DNA from 4 places in the Lysinibacillus sp. FJAT-14222 genome. Region 3 is predicted to be linked to each of the others. Evidence: riboswitches for the same ligand, from Rfam matches in the RefSeq annotation. Region 3 holds a riboswitch; each other region holds the start of a gene.

Region 1 (3,184 bases), on a different contig from region 3:
AAGGCTGATAGCACAAAGGCAAAGGCACCCGATAGACCTAATATCATTTTTGTCTCAGGATTTTCATCAATGGTTTTACGAATAGAACGTAATCCTAAAATAATAAATGGAATCGATACGACCCACCAAAAAATCGCCCATTCAATCGGCAAAAAGCCCTCCATGATATGCATCGCAAATGCACGATTTGGCACGAATAAAAATGCCAGTAAGAAATAACTAAGCTTCCAACCTGAGAATTTCAAATATCTCTCCTCCTAACATTAAATTTTTCGATTGTAGCGTGCGAAAATAAAAAAAACACTTCTCCAATTGCGGAAAAGTGTATAGCTAAAAAAGCAAATAGAATTCTAATCTGCTAAGCCGCACACCTATCCTCGTAGGTTGAAACGATCACATATTTTTCGGCAGGTCTCCTGGCTTTAGTTCAACGTTTTATAGGCCTTCCCATCCTTTGGACAGTGACATTATCTATAAAACTCTCTAGTACAGTGGCGGGACCGCGCCGGATTTGAACCGGCTTCCCTTTTAAGCGAAATGACGAACACTTCGCACCGAAAAAAGATGAAGTTGTGAGATTTCACGACAAAGTGTAACATGAATTTCCATATATATGCTATACTTTTTATGAAAAAATGTTTAATTGAGTCTCAATGTCGAAAATTCAGATAAATAGAGAACTAATGTCACATTTTTCTAAAAAAATTAATATAAATGTCACAAATTAAGAAAGAAATATTGAAATTTTAAAAAAATAAGCTATGATAGAAACAGTTTTCAATTACATAAATTCATATAAAACGTCCATAAGTGCTTGAATATTTTCAAGATAATAGGGAAATCGGTGAAAATCCGATACAGCCCCCGCTACTGTAATAGCTGATGAAATCGCAAAGGCCACCATTTATAAAAAAAATGGGAAGGTGCGAAAGTAAAAGGAAGCTTAAGTCAGGAAACCTGCTTATGTGATGATGCATGCAAACTTTTCGGAGGGAGAAGTTGAAGCGAGAGCGAGTACCCGTATATTCGTTTTTATTTAGCTTCTACAAAACCTTTACTCTTCCGTCTAGAGTAAAGGTTTTTCTTTTTCCTAAAAGCAAATGAGGGGAGAACAACTATGACAACTTGGAATTTAGAGGGGATGAAAACACATCTTTTTATTTGCAATGGTAGTAGCTGTATGAAAAAAGATGCAGAGGAAATTACACAGGCAATCCGAGATGAAATACAGTTGCTGGCACTTGATAAGGAGATACATACGACAAGGACTCGCTGTAATGGCAGATGTAAGGATGCTTGCGTTGTCATTGGATATCCTCAAGGGAATTGGTACCGTGTGCCGACAACGGAGCATGCGAGGGCACTCGTGCAAGATTTAAATCATGAATCGTTACATAATGAGCATGTCTTTACATTGCGTGAAGGTTCGTTACAGCGGACAGCACAAACAACAGCCATTAAAGGCATTGAAAAGGTGAAAGAGGGGTAACAAAATGGCGCAAAAAGGTAAGATTTTCGTAGTTGGCTTTGGCCCTGGAGATTTTAAACATATTACGACTCGTGCTGTGGAGGCACTACAACAAAGTGATATGATCATTGGTTATAAAACTTATGTTGAACTTATTCAGGATTTAGTTAGCGCAAAGTCGATTATTAGTACTGGTATGACAGAGGAAGTTTCACGTGCACAGGAAGCAGTACGTCAAGCAGAGGCTGGAAGTATCGTATCGGTTATTTCGAGCGGAGATGCAGGCGTTTATGGCATGGCAGGATTAGTGTATGAGGTATTAATCGAGCTAGGTTGGACAGAAGCAACTGGTATCGAGGTTGAAATTGTTCCAGGCATTTCGGCTATTAATTCGTGTGCAAGTTTACTAGGTGCTCCAATAATGCATGACGCCTGTACCATTAGTTTAAGTGACCATTTGACACCTTGGAATTTAATTGCAAAGCGAGTAGAAGCGGCAGCAATGGCGGATTTTGTTATCGCTCTTTATAACCCAAAGAGTGGCCGTCGTACGAGACAGATCGTAGAGGCACAACGAATTTTATTAGAATATCGTTCGCCAGATACGCCGGTAGGACTTGTGAAGAGTGCTTACCGTGATCGCCAGGAAATTACGATGACGACTTTAGCAGAAATGCTGGAACATGATATCGGCATGTTAACAACGGTTATTATCGGGAATTCATCAACGTTCTTCTATGACAATAAAATGATTACGCCGCGTGGTTATCAGCGCAAATATACACTTGGTGAAGAAAAACAACCGTTACGACCACATCAACGACTTAGAGATGAAAATGAACCTTGGGCAATGAATCAAGAAACAGGGAAGGCACGTAATGATTTTGCGACAGATCCCAATGCCAATCGAATTAAGCCCAGTTTAGCCATAACACCAGAACCGAAGCCTAAAAAATCATCACTTGAAATGGCGACAGCAGCTCTAACAATGGTGAATGGAACAAGTGCTATGAAGGTAACACCTAAGCTTGTTCAACAAAAAATCCAATCCATTTTTGAATTAGCTGTTAGTCCAGGGGTAGCCAATAAGTTCTTTACGCCTCAACAAATGATGACGTTAGCGGAGGTCGTTGGTGAGGAAGGAACGATGGAGTATACACCAGACCATCAAATTCATTTGAAAATTCCAACGGCTGAGCCTGAAGAAATTACTGCAAAGCTTCGTGAAGTGGGCTTTTTACTAACACCAATTGGTGACGTGCTATCGTTAAAGGCTTGTGACTTCTGTTACGGAGAAAAGGCCGATTCGATTCCTTATGCGGAAGAGATTCAAGAAAAGCTTGGAGGTATGTCGTTACCGAAAACATTAAATATTGGCTTTAATGGCTGTGGTATGGCATGTTATCGAGCCGTATTTGATGATATTGGTATTGTTTATCGCAAAAGTAAATTTGATGTTTTTATTGGTGCTAAGCCGGTTGGCCGTACTGCACATGCTGCCCAGCCTGTTGTTGAGGGCCTAGAGCCTGAACAGCTTATACCGCTTATCACAGACATTATCGAAGAGTATAAAGCAAATGCACATCCAAATGAACGTTTGTTTAAATACTTTAAGCGTGTGAAAAAGATCCTACATTTTACGTATCAGGATATGTCTTCAAAAATAAAAGTAGAGCCAGCTCCGTGCGGCGACTAGTGAGGAGTAATGAGATGAAA
Region 2 (3,184 bases), on a different contig from region 3:
GGAAATATGGCGTCACTTCGTCAATATGGTTTCCCTCAGGATAAAGTATTGGCAATCGGAGTTGTAAATGGACGTGATATTTGGCGTTCCAATCTAGCGGAGGTCAATGCTACGATTCAGGCGATTGAGCATTTAAGTAATGCAGCGGAGCTATGGATTCAACCATCCAGTAATCTACAACACGTACCCATTACAACTGCTCTTGAAAATGAGATTGACCCTGTTCTAAAGCACGCATTGGCCTTCGCAGATGAAAAAATCGTAGAAATTATAGAGCTGACTACATGTAGACGAGATAAAGAAGGTACCTTACAACACAATTTTTCAGAAAGTATGAAGGCGATTGAGGCTCTAAAAAATCATCCAATCCGTCAAAACAAGATGGTCCATCAAACAGTTCAAACTGTGACAACGCAAGATTTTGAACGACATAGTGAATTTACTCAACGTCAAAAGCTGCAGCAGCAAGCGTTAGCGTTACCGCTATTTCCAACGACAACAATCGGAAGCTTCCCGCAATCTGATGAGGTGAAAAGGAATCGTAATGCTTGGCGTAAAAAACAATTATCGAATGAAGCCTACGAAGCATTTATAGAGCAGGAAACAAAACGCTGGATTACGATACAAGAAGAACTAGATATCGATGTACTAGTTCATGGTGAATTTGAGCGTACAGACATGGTCGAATACTTTGGTGAAAAGCTGACTGGTTTTGCATTTACAGAAAAAGCATGGGTCGTTTCCTATGGATCACGCTGTGTCAAGCCACCGATCATTTATGGAGATGTTGCATGGGCTTCACCAATTACTGTAATAGAGTCAGCCTATGCCCAAAGCTTAACAATGCGCTTTGTAAAAGGCATGCTGACGGGGCCAGTGACGATATTAAATTGGTCCTTTGTGCGAGACGATTTGTCACGTAAAGATGTCGCTTATCAAATTGCATTAGCACTTCGTAAAGAGGTTGAAGCACTAGAAAAAGCAGGTATTTCGATTATTCAAGTGGATGAGCCAGCTCTAAGAGAAGGTTTACCGCTCCGAAAAGAAGAATGGGGTGCTTACTTAGATTGGGCTGTCAATTCGTTCAAGCTTGCTACTTCTAGTGTCAAAGATGAAACACAAATCCATACACATATGTGTTACTGCGAATTTAACGATTTCATTGAACCAATTAGCGCGCTAGATGCAGATGTTATTTCCATTGAAACATCACGAAGTCATGGAGAGCTTATCTCTTCACTTCAAGTGAATCCATATACAAAAGGGATTGGTTTAGGCGTATATGATATTCATAGTCCTCGTGTACCGAGCGACGAAGAAATGCTAACTATTATGAGAGATAGTTTGCAGGTGCTTGATCGCCATCAATTTTGGGTGAACCCAGACTGTGGGTTAAAAACAAGAAAAGAAACAGAAACCGTTGCGGCTTTAGCTAATATGGTTGCTGCAACGAAAACATTGCGCCAGGAAGTACAACAATCTATCTCGAGATAACGAAATCATTTTTTAAAATCTACTACAACTACTACATCTTCTCTCCGAAATACACCAAAGACCAGGTAAGTACCTGGTCTTTGGTGTTTCATTCTTCCGAGATTTTTATTATATTCAGAAAATAAAATTGACGTGAACAATCGAGCATGTTATGTTTATTACTAATTTCATAGCAATCATTACAAGTTTGAGTGAAAAAGCCTTTCATTCAATTAAAAGGAAAATGGGTGTAAATCCCATGCTGTCCCGCAGCTGTAAATGAGGAGTTTTGTTTCAAATACCACTGAGTGATTACTTGGGAAGGTGAAGCAAAATCATGATTCATGAGCCAGAATGCCTGCTTGTAAGAAGATTCATTAATGATCTACGAAAGATAGGGAGATGGATGGAGACTTACTCATTGTATGTTTTTCTGTCCTTATTCTTTTTTTAGAATAAGGTTTTTTTATGCCTTCTCTTCATCTACAAGTAGATTCATTTTGTACCACGAATAGAGATAGGAGACAGAAAATGAGATTGACAAAGTATTTACTTCCTTTCATGCTTGTGTTGACTTTCAGTGTACTTGCTGGCTGTACAAGCAAGGATCAAAAAAAGGGAGAAACAGCAACACAGCAAACAGATGAAAAAATGATAACGATTGGATGGCCATTAGATGTCGGCCCATTGAACCCCCATACATATTTGCCTAATCAAATGACCGCACAAGCAATGGTCTATGAATCCTTGGTGGAATACAACGATGATGGAACTGTTACCCCAAAACTAGCAGAAAGTTGGGACATCTCAGAAGATAAAACTACTTATACTTTTCATTTAAGAAAAGATGTTACGTATTCAGATGGAACAGCTTTTAATGCAGATAATGTGATTCGTAACTTCGATGCCGTCTTAGCGAATCGGGAAATGCATTCTTGGATGGGTATGGTCAACCATATGAAAGAGGTTGTGAAAGTGGATGATTTTACAATTCGTTTGCAATTGGATGAACCTTATTATCCTGTCTTAAACGAGCTTGCCTTCGTAAGACCATTTCGTTTTTTAGCGGATAATGGATTCCCAGCAGGAGATGCAACGCAAAATTCTATCAAAGTATCTATTGGAACAGGTCCATGGGTATTAACCGAATACAAAAAAGATGAGTATGCTTTATTTAGTCGCAACGAAAACTATTGGGGCGAAAAACCTCTCGAAGAACAAATAAAAATTAAAGTTATCCCTGATTCAGAATCTATATCGTTGGCATTTGAAAACGAAGAATTAGATTTAATTTATGGTCGTGGCATCATTAGTTTAGATAACTATACGTATTTAAAAGATAGTGGGAAATACAAAACTGCTACCTCTGAACCTTTATCTACGAAAGCGTTACTATTCAATACTCAGTCAGGTCCGTTAGCCGAATTAAAGGTACGTCAAGCCGTTCAATATGCCATCAATAAGGAACAAATGGTTGACAGTATTACACATGGTACAGAAAAAGTGGCTAATACACTATTTTGGGACGCAATTCCTTATGCCAATATTGATTTAGCGCCAATCTTGTATAATCCAGAAAAAGCGCAACAGTTGCTAGATGAAGCAGGATGGACGTTACAGAAGGGCGAAAAAATTCGTTCGAAAAACGGGCAACCCTTATCATTAGATTTGATCTACATTGCAACAGATGCGATCCAAAAGCCAATGGCGG
Region 3 (3,184 bases):
GCACCTATCATACTGAAGGTTGGCAATGTATAATGGCCAACTACCGGTATTGATACACTAAAGAAAATCGTCATCACTGCGCCAACAGATGCACCCGAGGAAACCCCTAACGTATAAGGATCTGCCAATGGATTTTTTAATAAACCTTGAAAAGCTGCCCCTGCAATGGCAAGAGACGCCCCGACAAGCCCTGCCAGCAGGACTCGAGGTAAACGAATTTTCCATAAAATATTGGCAGCTGTTTCATCAGCCGCCTTATTCCACAATACTTCTAGTGGAACATGAACCGAGCCTATCGCTACGCCACACCAGATGCTAATGATCAGAAGCGTAATTGCTGTTACATAGGCTATTAATATTCTACTCACTGAAACGCCTCAGGGTAGATAGCTTTCGCTAATTCTTCAAGACCATCTGCTAAACGCGGACCTTGACGACTCGTCGTATTTTCATCTACTTGTACAATGTCCTTGTTTTTCACGGCAGTAATTGTCTCAAAGCCTGCACGTTGTGGAATTTTCGTTAAAATATCAGGTACATAATTATATGTCACTACAATGACATCTGGATTTTTCGCGATAATTTGTTCAGCATCAATTTTATACCAGTTATCTGCATCTGCTGCTACATTTTCGGCATGAATCATATTTAGCATTTCATTCATAAATGTACCTTTACCAGCTGTATAAATTTCTGGCTCATCAGACGTTTCTACAAAGACTTTCTTTGGTTTAACACCCTCAAGTTTTGTTTGAACTTCTTCAACTTTCGCCTTCATATTTGCGACAATTTTTTGAGCCTCTTCTAGCTTCCCTGTTGCACGACCTAGCTGTTCAATTGATGTGTATGTGTCATTAAAGTCTTTAGCATTTGCAACAACAAATACCTTCACGCCTGCAGCCTCAAGCTGTTCAATTGCTCCTTCTGAAAAAGTCATACTCGATGCATGCGCAAAAACGATATCTGGCGTTAAAGCAATAATTTGCTCAATATTATACTCCATGCCCCCAACCTTTTCTTTTTCAGTAGCCTCCGCTGGGTAATCATCATTATCTGTTACACCAATTATTTCATCATTTAAGCCAAGGCCGAATAAAATCTCAGTGTTACTTGGAATGAGCGAGACAATTTTTTCAGGTGGTGCTTCTAGCGTAATATCCTTGCCAGTCGCATCCGTTATCGTCATCGGGAATGCTGCTTCGTCAACTTTTGATGTCTCTTGTTGCTTCTGCTGTTCAGAAGATGGTGACTTTTCATTTGTTTCCTCTTTTGCATTACATCCAGCAACCAAGCCAATAGCTAAAAATGCTGATAATCCTATTTTCCAAAATTTCTTCATGTGAAAATCCTCCTTAGTTTATCTGTGCGTATATTTTAACGACTTGTTTTTCTGATTTATCGATATATTTTAGCTTTTATCGCACAAGGTTGTGGGTTTATCAGCCGACATTGGGTTTATCACCCAACATTATGAGTTTATCGCCTAACATTGTTGTTTTATCACTCAACATCGGGTTTATCGCTCAACATTGTGGATTTATCGCCCAACATTTTAGGTTTATCACCCAACATTATGAGTTTATCGCCTAACTTTGTTGTTTTATCACCCAACATCAGGTTTATCGTTCAACATTGTGGATTTATCGCTCATTTTTTCAAATTTATCGACATCAATCTTACAAAACAAATACCCCTCATCACAAAAAGATGAGGGGGTCAAATTTGCACAAAAAATACGCATACAAAATCCACCACCCTATCCTCGTAGGCTGCAACGTGTTTTCTATAAAGGCAGGTCTCCTGGCTCGTGCTCCATTCGCTTTTTCATGCCTTCCCGAAATTTTCAGTGGCGCAAATTGAAAAAACTCACACATACAGTGGCGGGACCGCATCGGAATTACACCGATTTCCCTTTTCACTTTACATAAGTAAAGAACCTTTATAATATTCAGTTGATTTTTATTATACATGAAAACAAAAGAAGTCGCCTCCATTCGAGACGACTTCTATTTGGACACCTACTGAAAAGTAACATAACCCGCATTCATCTCACAACCTATAGAGGTGGGAGACTTCTATAATTAAAGTTGCACTTATGTTACAAAAACATTTGTAGCTGACACTTTGCTTTCGCTACAAAAAACACCTGTAGCTGACGTTTCACTTTCGCTACACAAAACATTTGTAGCTGACGTTTCACTTTCGCCACACAAAACATTTGCTGAAAGAAGTTAAACTATATCTGAAAAATACTGGACCGTTTTCATTGGTGCACCCATTTCTCGCAATGCCCATGTGCTCTCTAAATAAATATCTGCTAGCTTTTCATATTTGCCGCCGAATTTTTGTGCCCATTCGACCGCTACAACACTTTCATATAAATGTGCCATTTTTTCTGCGACCTTTTTTGCTTCAAACGTTTTCGTCGCTTCATCTAAACCGCTAAATGTTTGCAAAGTCGAGTCTAATTTTGCTAATTGCTCCACTACAATTTCCACTAATGGACTGTCAGCTAGTTTTTCTAGACGTTCCTCCATGACACGAACAAACAATTCATGGACATGAAACTTATCAACTAAACGAATGAGCTCTAAAGCTAAAATATTGGCAGTTCCCTCCCACACAGTAAGCACCTGTGCATCTCTTAATAAGCGAGGTGTTACAAAGTCTTCAATATAGCCATTTCCACCATGTAATTCAATCGCTTCACTCGCATAATGTACCGCTTGCTCTGCCGTTTCTTTTTTCATGATAGCAATATACAAGCGATTCAAAATGATGTCCTCTTCATTCCCCTGTCCACTTGTAACTTTATCGTACTGATGAATAAGATCAAAAACTGTCGCAACCTCCACATGAAGCTTGGCAGCGAATTTCCCTAGCGTATCCTGAATCATAGGATATTGCGTTAAAGGCTTACCAAATGCCTGACGATTTGTCACATAGTGCTTCGCCTCTAAATAACCACGGCGCATAATGCCTATAGATGCAACAGCATTGCAAATTCTTGATAAATTAAGCGCCTCCAGCATATAATATATTCCTTTATTCGGCTCACCTACGACATAAGCTAGTGCACCATCAAATTCCACCTCACCCGAAGGTACGGCTCTAACGCCAAGTTTATCCTTCAAACGTCGAATGCGGAGGTTATTAACTGTTCCATCCTCTTTCCGCCATGGAA
Region 4 (3,184 bases), on a different contig from region 3:
TTAGCTGCAATTGATGCTGAATATCTAGATGATTTGTTGGCTCATCTAAAATAAGGACCTGCGCTTGCTGAGCGAGGGCACGAGCAACCATCACACGCTTTTTTTCTCCACCCGAAAGCGAGCTAAAGCTGCGTTTCTCTAAATGAGCGATACCTGTTTGGTTCAGTGCATCTTTTACAATTTGAAAATCTCGTTCTTGATCAAACTCCAATAGTTTTTTATGAGGTGTTCTCCCCATACTTACTAAATCATGTACTGTAAAATCGAATAAGACCGGTGTTTCTTGACTTACAACTGCTAAATTTTTAGCTATGCCTTTACTCGATTGCTTTAAAATATCCTGTTCATTTAATAATACTGTTCCACTTTCTGGTTTTAATAAACGATACATATTCTTTAATAGCGTTGACTTCCCACTACCATTAGGACCGATTAGCCCAACAAATTGCTTGTCCTTTATTTGAACACTTACTTCATGTAATATGCGTTCATCAGAAATGGAGAAAGATACTTGTTTCGCTTCTAATGTCATATGCTTTAATCTCCTTCACCGAAAGAATAATTGTTACGACGTAGCAGCCAAATGAAAAATGGTCCTCCACAAAAAGCCGTGATGATTCCAATTGGCATTTCTTCAGGGGCAATTAAAATTCTGGCAAGTGCATCTGCCCAAACTAAGAAAATCCCCCCTAGTAAAGCGCTAATCGGTATAACATATTTATGGTTTGAACCTACAATCTGCCGTACAATATGTGGAATGATTAGGCCGACAAATCCGATTGAACCACTTACAGCGACAAGCACACCTGTTAATAATGATACTAATAAGATAAGCTGTATCCGAAACTGTTGTAAGTTGACCCCTAATGTGACAGCTGCTTCTTCCCCAAGAAGTAATAAATTTAAGCTTCGATAGTGAAGCCATAACAAGGCAAATACTACAATAAAAATAACTGCAGGAATTAAAAGATTACTCCACTTCGCACCAGCTAGGCTTCCTAGCATCCAAAACATGACTGCCTTCATTCCCCCCTCTTGCTTCGACGTCATTAATATAAAATTTGAAATAGCAGATAAAATAAACGACACCGCCATCCCTGAAAGTAAAAGTCTAAAGACAGAGACTCTACCGCCCACACGCGATAAGAAGAAAACTAACCCCATCGCTGTGAGAGAACCTAAAAATGCAGATATGGACAGAGCATAAACGCCCAGAAATGAAAAAGCACCTAATATGATGACAGCTGTGGCACCAACTGTGGCACCAGAAGAGATCCCTAAAATATATGGTTCAGCAATTGAATTACGAACAAGTGCCTGAATAGCTGCTCCAGCAATTGCCAAGCCCGCTCCAACGATAGCAGCGAGTAATACACGCGGAGCTCGTATTTGCCAAATGATAATTTCCTGTGAGCGACTCCAATCTTGTTCGATTGAATTTTGTATAATTGGGATTTTAGAAAGGATGACCTTCCATACATAAAGTGGCGTAACGGAAACCGATCCAACCATAATCGCAATTGTCATTGAAATTATAAGTACTAGTAGAAGAGTCATTGAAAGTAGCATAAATTTTTTATTCATTTGTTTATTAACTCCTATCATTCATTATAAATGAAGCAAAAAAGGGTATTCCATGCAAATTACGCATAGAAATACCCTTGATTAAACAAAGTCAGAAGGATTTCCTTCTACTATTGTCCGTAATCGCTTTCATCCTCGTGGGCATTACAGGAATCACTAATTGGCAGGTCTCCTGGCTTCGAATCAATGTTACTATGATGGCCTTCCCATTCTAGAACAGTGGCTAAATCATCATAGAACTCCTCGTTACAGTTGCGGGACAGCGTCGGATTTGCACCGACTTCCCTTTTAAGTGACACATTGTATAAGATGTCACACCAATAGTATCTAATATTTTAAAATTATGACGATTCTATCATATATTTTAATAGTTAGTCTATAACTAATAGTTATTTATCAACTTAAGCAGGATAAAAGTTTTTGTGTTAACCTAAACAAATTATAAGGTTGACACAAAAACTTTATTTTTTTACACTATTATTATCAACATTACTTTTTAGGGGTGAAATAATGACAACAGTCGCGGAACACACGCATCACAAATTAAGAACAGTCGATATTGCCTATATTGGACTATTTTCAACATTGATAATGATAGGAGCTAATATCACGTCCATTGTACCTTTCATGATGGTTGGTGGAGTACCTATCACATTGCAAACATTTTTTGCTATTTTAGCAGGGCTTATTCTTGGTAGTAGAAAAGGGGCACTCGCTTGCACTGTTTATATGTGTATCGGTTTAGCAGGTGCACCTGTATTTGCACGTTTCAGCGGAGGCTTTGGACAAATTTTAAGTCCTACATTTGGTTTTATTGTCTCTTTTATAGTTGCTGCATTTGTCGCGGGGCTTATTGTAGAACGCAGTGGAACGAAGACAAGTTATGTAGTTGCTGCATTAATTGCAACAGCAATTAATTATTTACTAGGGACAAATTGGATGTACTTTGCCTACAAGCTATGGGCTAGTGCTCCTGATGCTTTCACTTATAAGATAGCATGGCTTTGGATGATGCCTCCTTTGCCAAAGGATATTATTTTAGCTATATTTGCGGGTATTTTTGCATACCGCCTTCAAAAAGTTTTAAAAATAATCCCTATTAAATAAAGAGATAAAAAACTGTCCAAAAGTATATAGCATACTTAATTGGACAGTTTTTGGTTCATCACCAAAAGTTGTGGATGACTTTTGTTAAAACGTTTACTATGCAAATAGTTGATTGTAGTGGAGACTGGGCGACTCCTCGGGGATCAGCAATAGAGGAACGAAGGCTAAAACCATCACGTCCTGTGATAACACCTTCGTGACCAACATCATGTTGGCCCGAGACCCTGCAGCGAAGCGGATGTTTTCTGTGCGAAAGCGTAGTGCTAACGTAGCGGCAGCAACAAAAGCGGCTCATCAAACGCCCCCAGGAAAGCGCCTAGTCGAAACGGAAATCAACCACACGTTTATGGTGCTGATCCCAGTTTTTTATTTTTAAACGTATTTTTTCATCCAGTTTAAGAAGTTATCAATAACTACATCTAGGAATTTGATAGTACCTTCATCTGTTAAATTGCCTTCTGTATCAAATTTAGTGTGTACTGCTCCAATATAA

What was found. Region 3 has a riboswitch for cobalamin ahead of AN161_RS22100 (ABC transporter substrate-binding protein). Riboswitches for the same ligand answer to the same signal wherever they lie in the genome.
Region 1: another riboswitch for cobalamin. It lies ahead of AN161_RS13910 ((2Fe-2S) ferredoxin domain-containing protein); the one in region 3 lies ahead of AN161_RS22100 (ABC transporter substrate-binding protein).
Region 2: another riboswitch for cobalamin. It lies ahead of nikA (nickel ABC transporter substrate-binding protein); the one in region 3 lies ahead of AN161_RS22100 (ABC transporter substrate-binding protein).
Region 4: another riboswitch for cobalamin. It lies ahead of AN161_RS13275 (iron ABC transporter permease); the one in region 3 lies ahead of AN161_RS22100 (ABC transporter substrate-binding protein).

Annotation. Positions count from the first base shown of each region.
Region 1 covers NZ_LIYL01000029.1:60,796-63,979, forward strand. The annotation lists gene AN161_RS13905 (energy-coupling factor ABC transporter permease) at 1-245, opposite strand, end outside; cobalamin riboswitch at 389-574, opposite strand; cobalamin riboswitch at 792-980, shown strand; gene AN161_RS13910 ((2Fe-2S) ferredoxin domain-containing protein) at 1,118-1,489, shown strand; gene cobJ (precorrin-3B C(17)-methyltransferase) at 1,494-3,164, shown strand; gene AN161_RS13920 (sirohydrochlorin chelatase) at 3,179-3,184, shown strand, end outside.
Region 2 covers NZ_LIYL01000054.1:27,443-30,626, forward strand. The annotation lists gene metE (5-methyltetrahydropteroyltriglutamate--homocysteine S-methyltransferase) at 1-1,494, shown strand, start outside; cobalamin riboswitch at 1,661-1,854, shown strand; gene nikA (nickel ABC transporter substrate-binding protein) at 2,005-3,184, shown strand, end outside.
Region 3 covers NZ_LIYL01000050.1:277,465-280,648, forward strand. The annotation lists gene AN161_RS22095 (iron ABC transporter permease) at 1-368, opposite strand, end outside; gene AN161_RS22100 (ABC transporter substrate-binding protein) at 365-1,339, opposite strand; cobalamin riboswitch at 1,773-1,956, opposite strand; gene AN161_RS22110 (acyl-CoA dehydrogenase family protein) at 2,232-3,184, opposite strand, start outside.
Region 4 covers NZ_LIYL01000025.1:37,880-41,063, reverse strand. The annotation lists gene AN161_RS13280 (heme ABC transporter ATP-binding protein) at 1-532, opposite strand, end outside; gene AN161_RS13275 (iron ABC transporter permease) at 538-1,584, opposite strand; cobalamin riboswitch at 1,729-1,921, opposite strand; gene AN161_RS13270 (biotin transporter BioY) at 2,095-2,691, shown strand; gene AN161_RS28860 (hypothetical protein) at 2,888-3,067, shown strand; gene AN161_RS13265 (NADPH-dependent FMN reductase) at 3,064-3,184, opposite strand, start outside.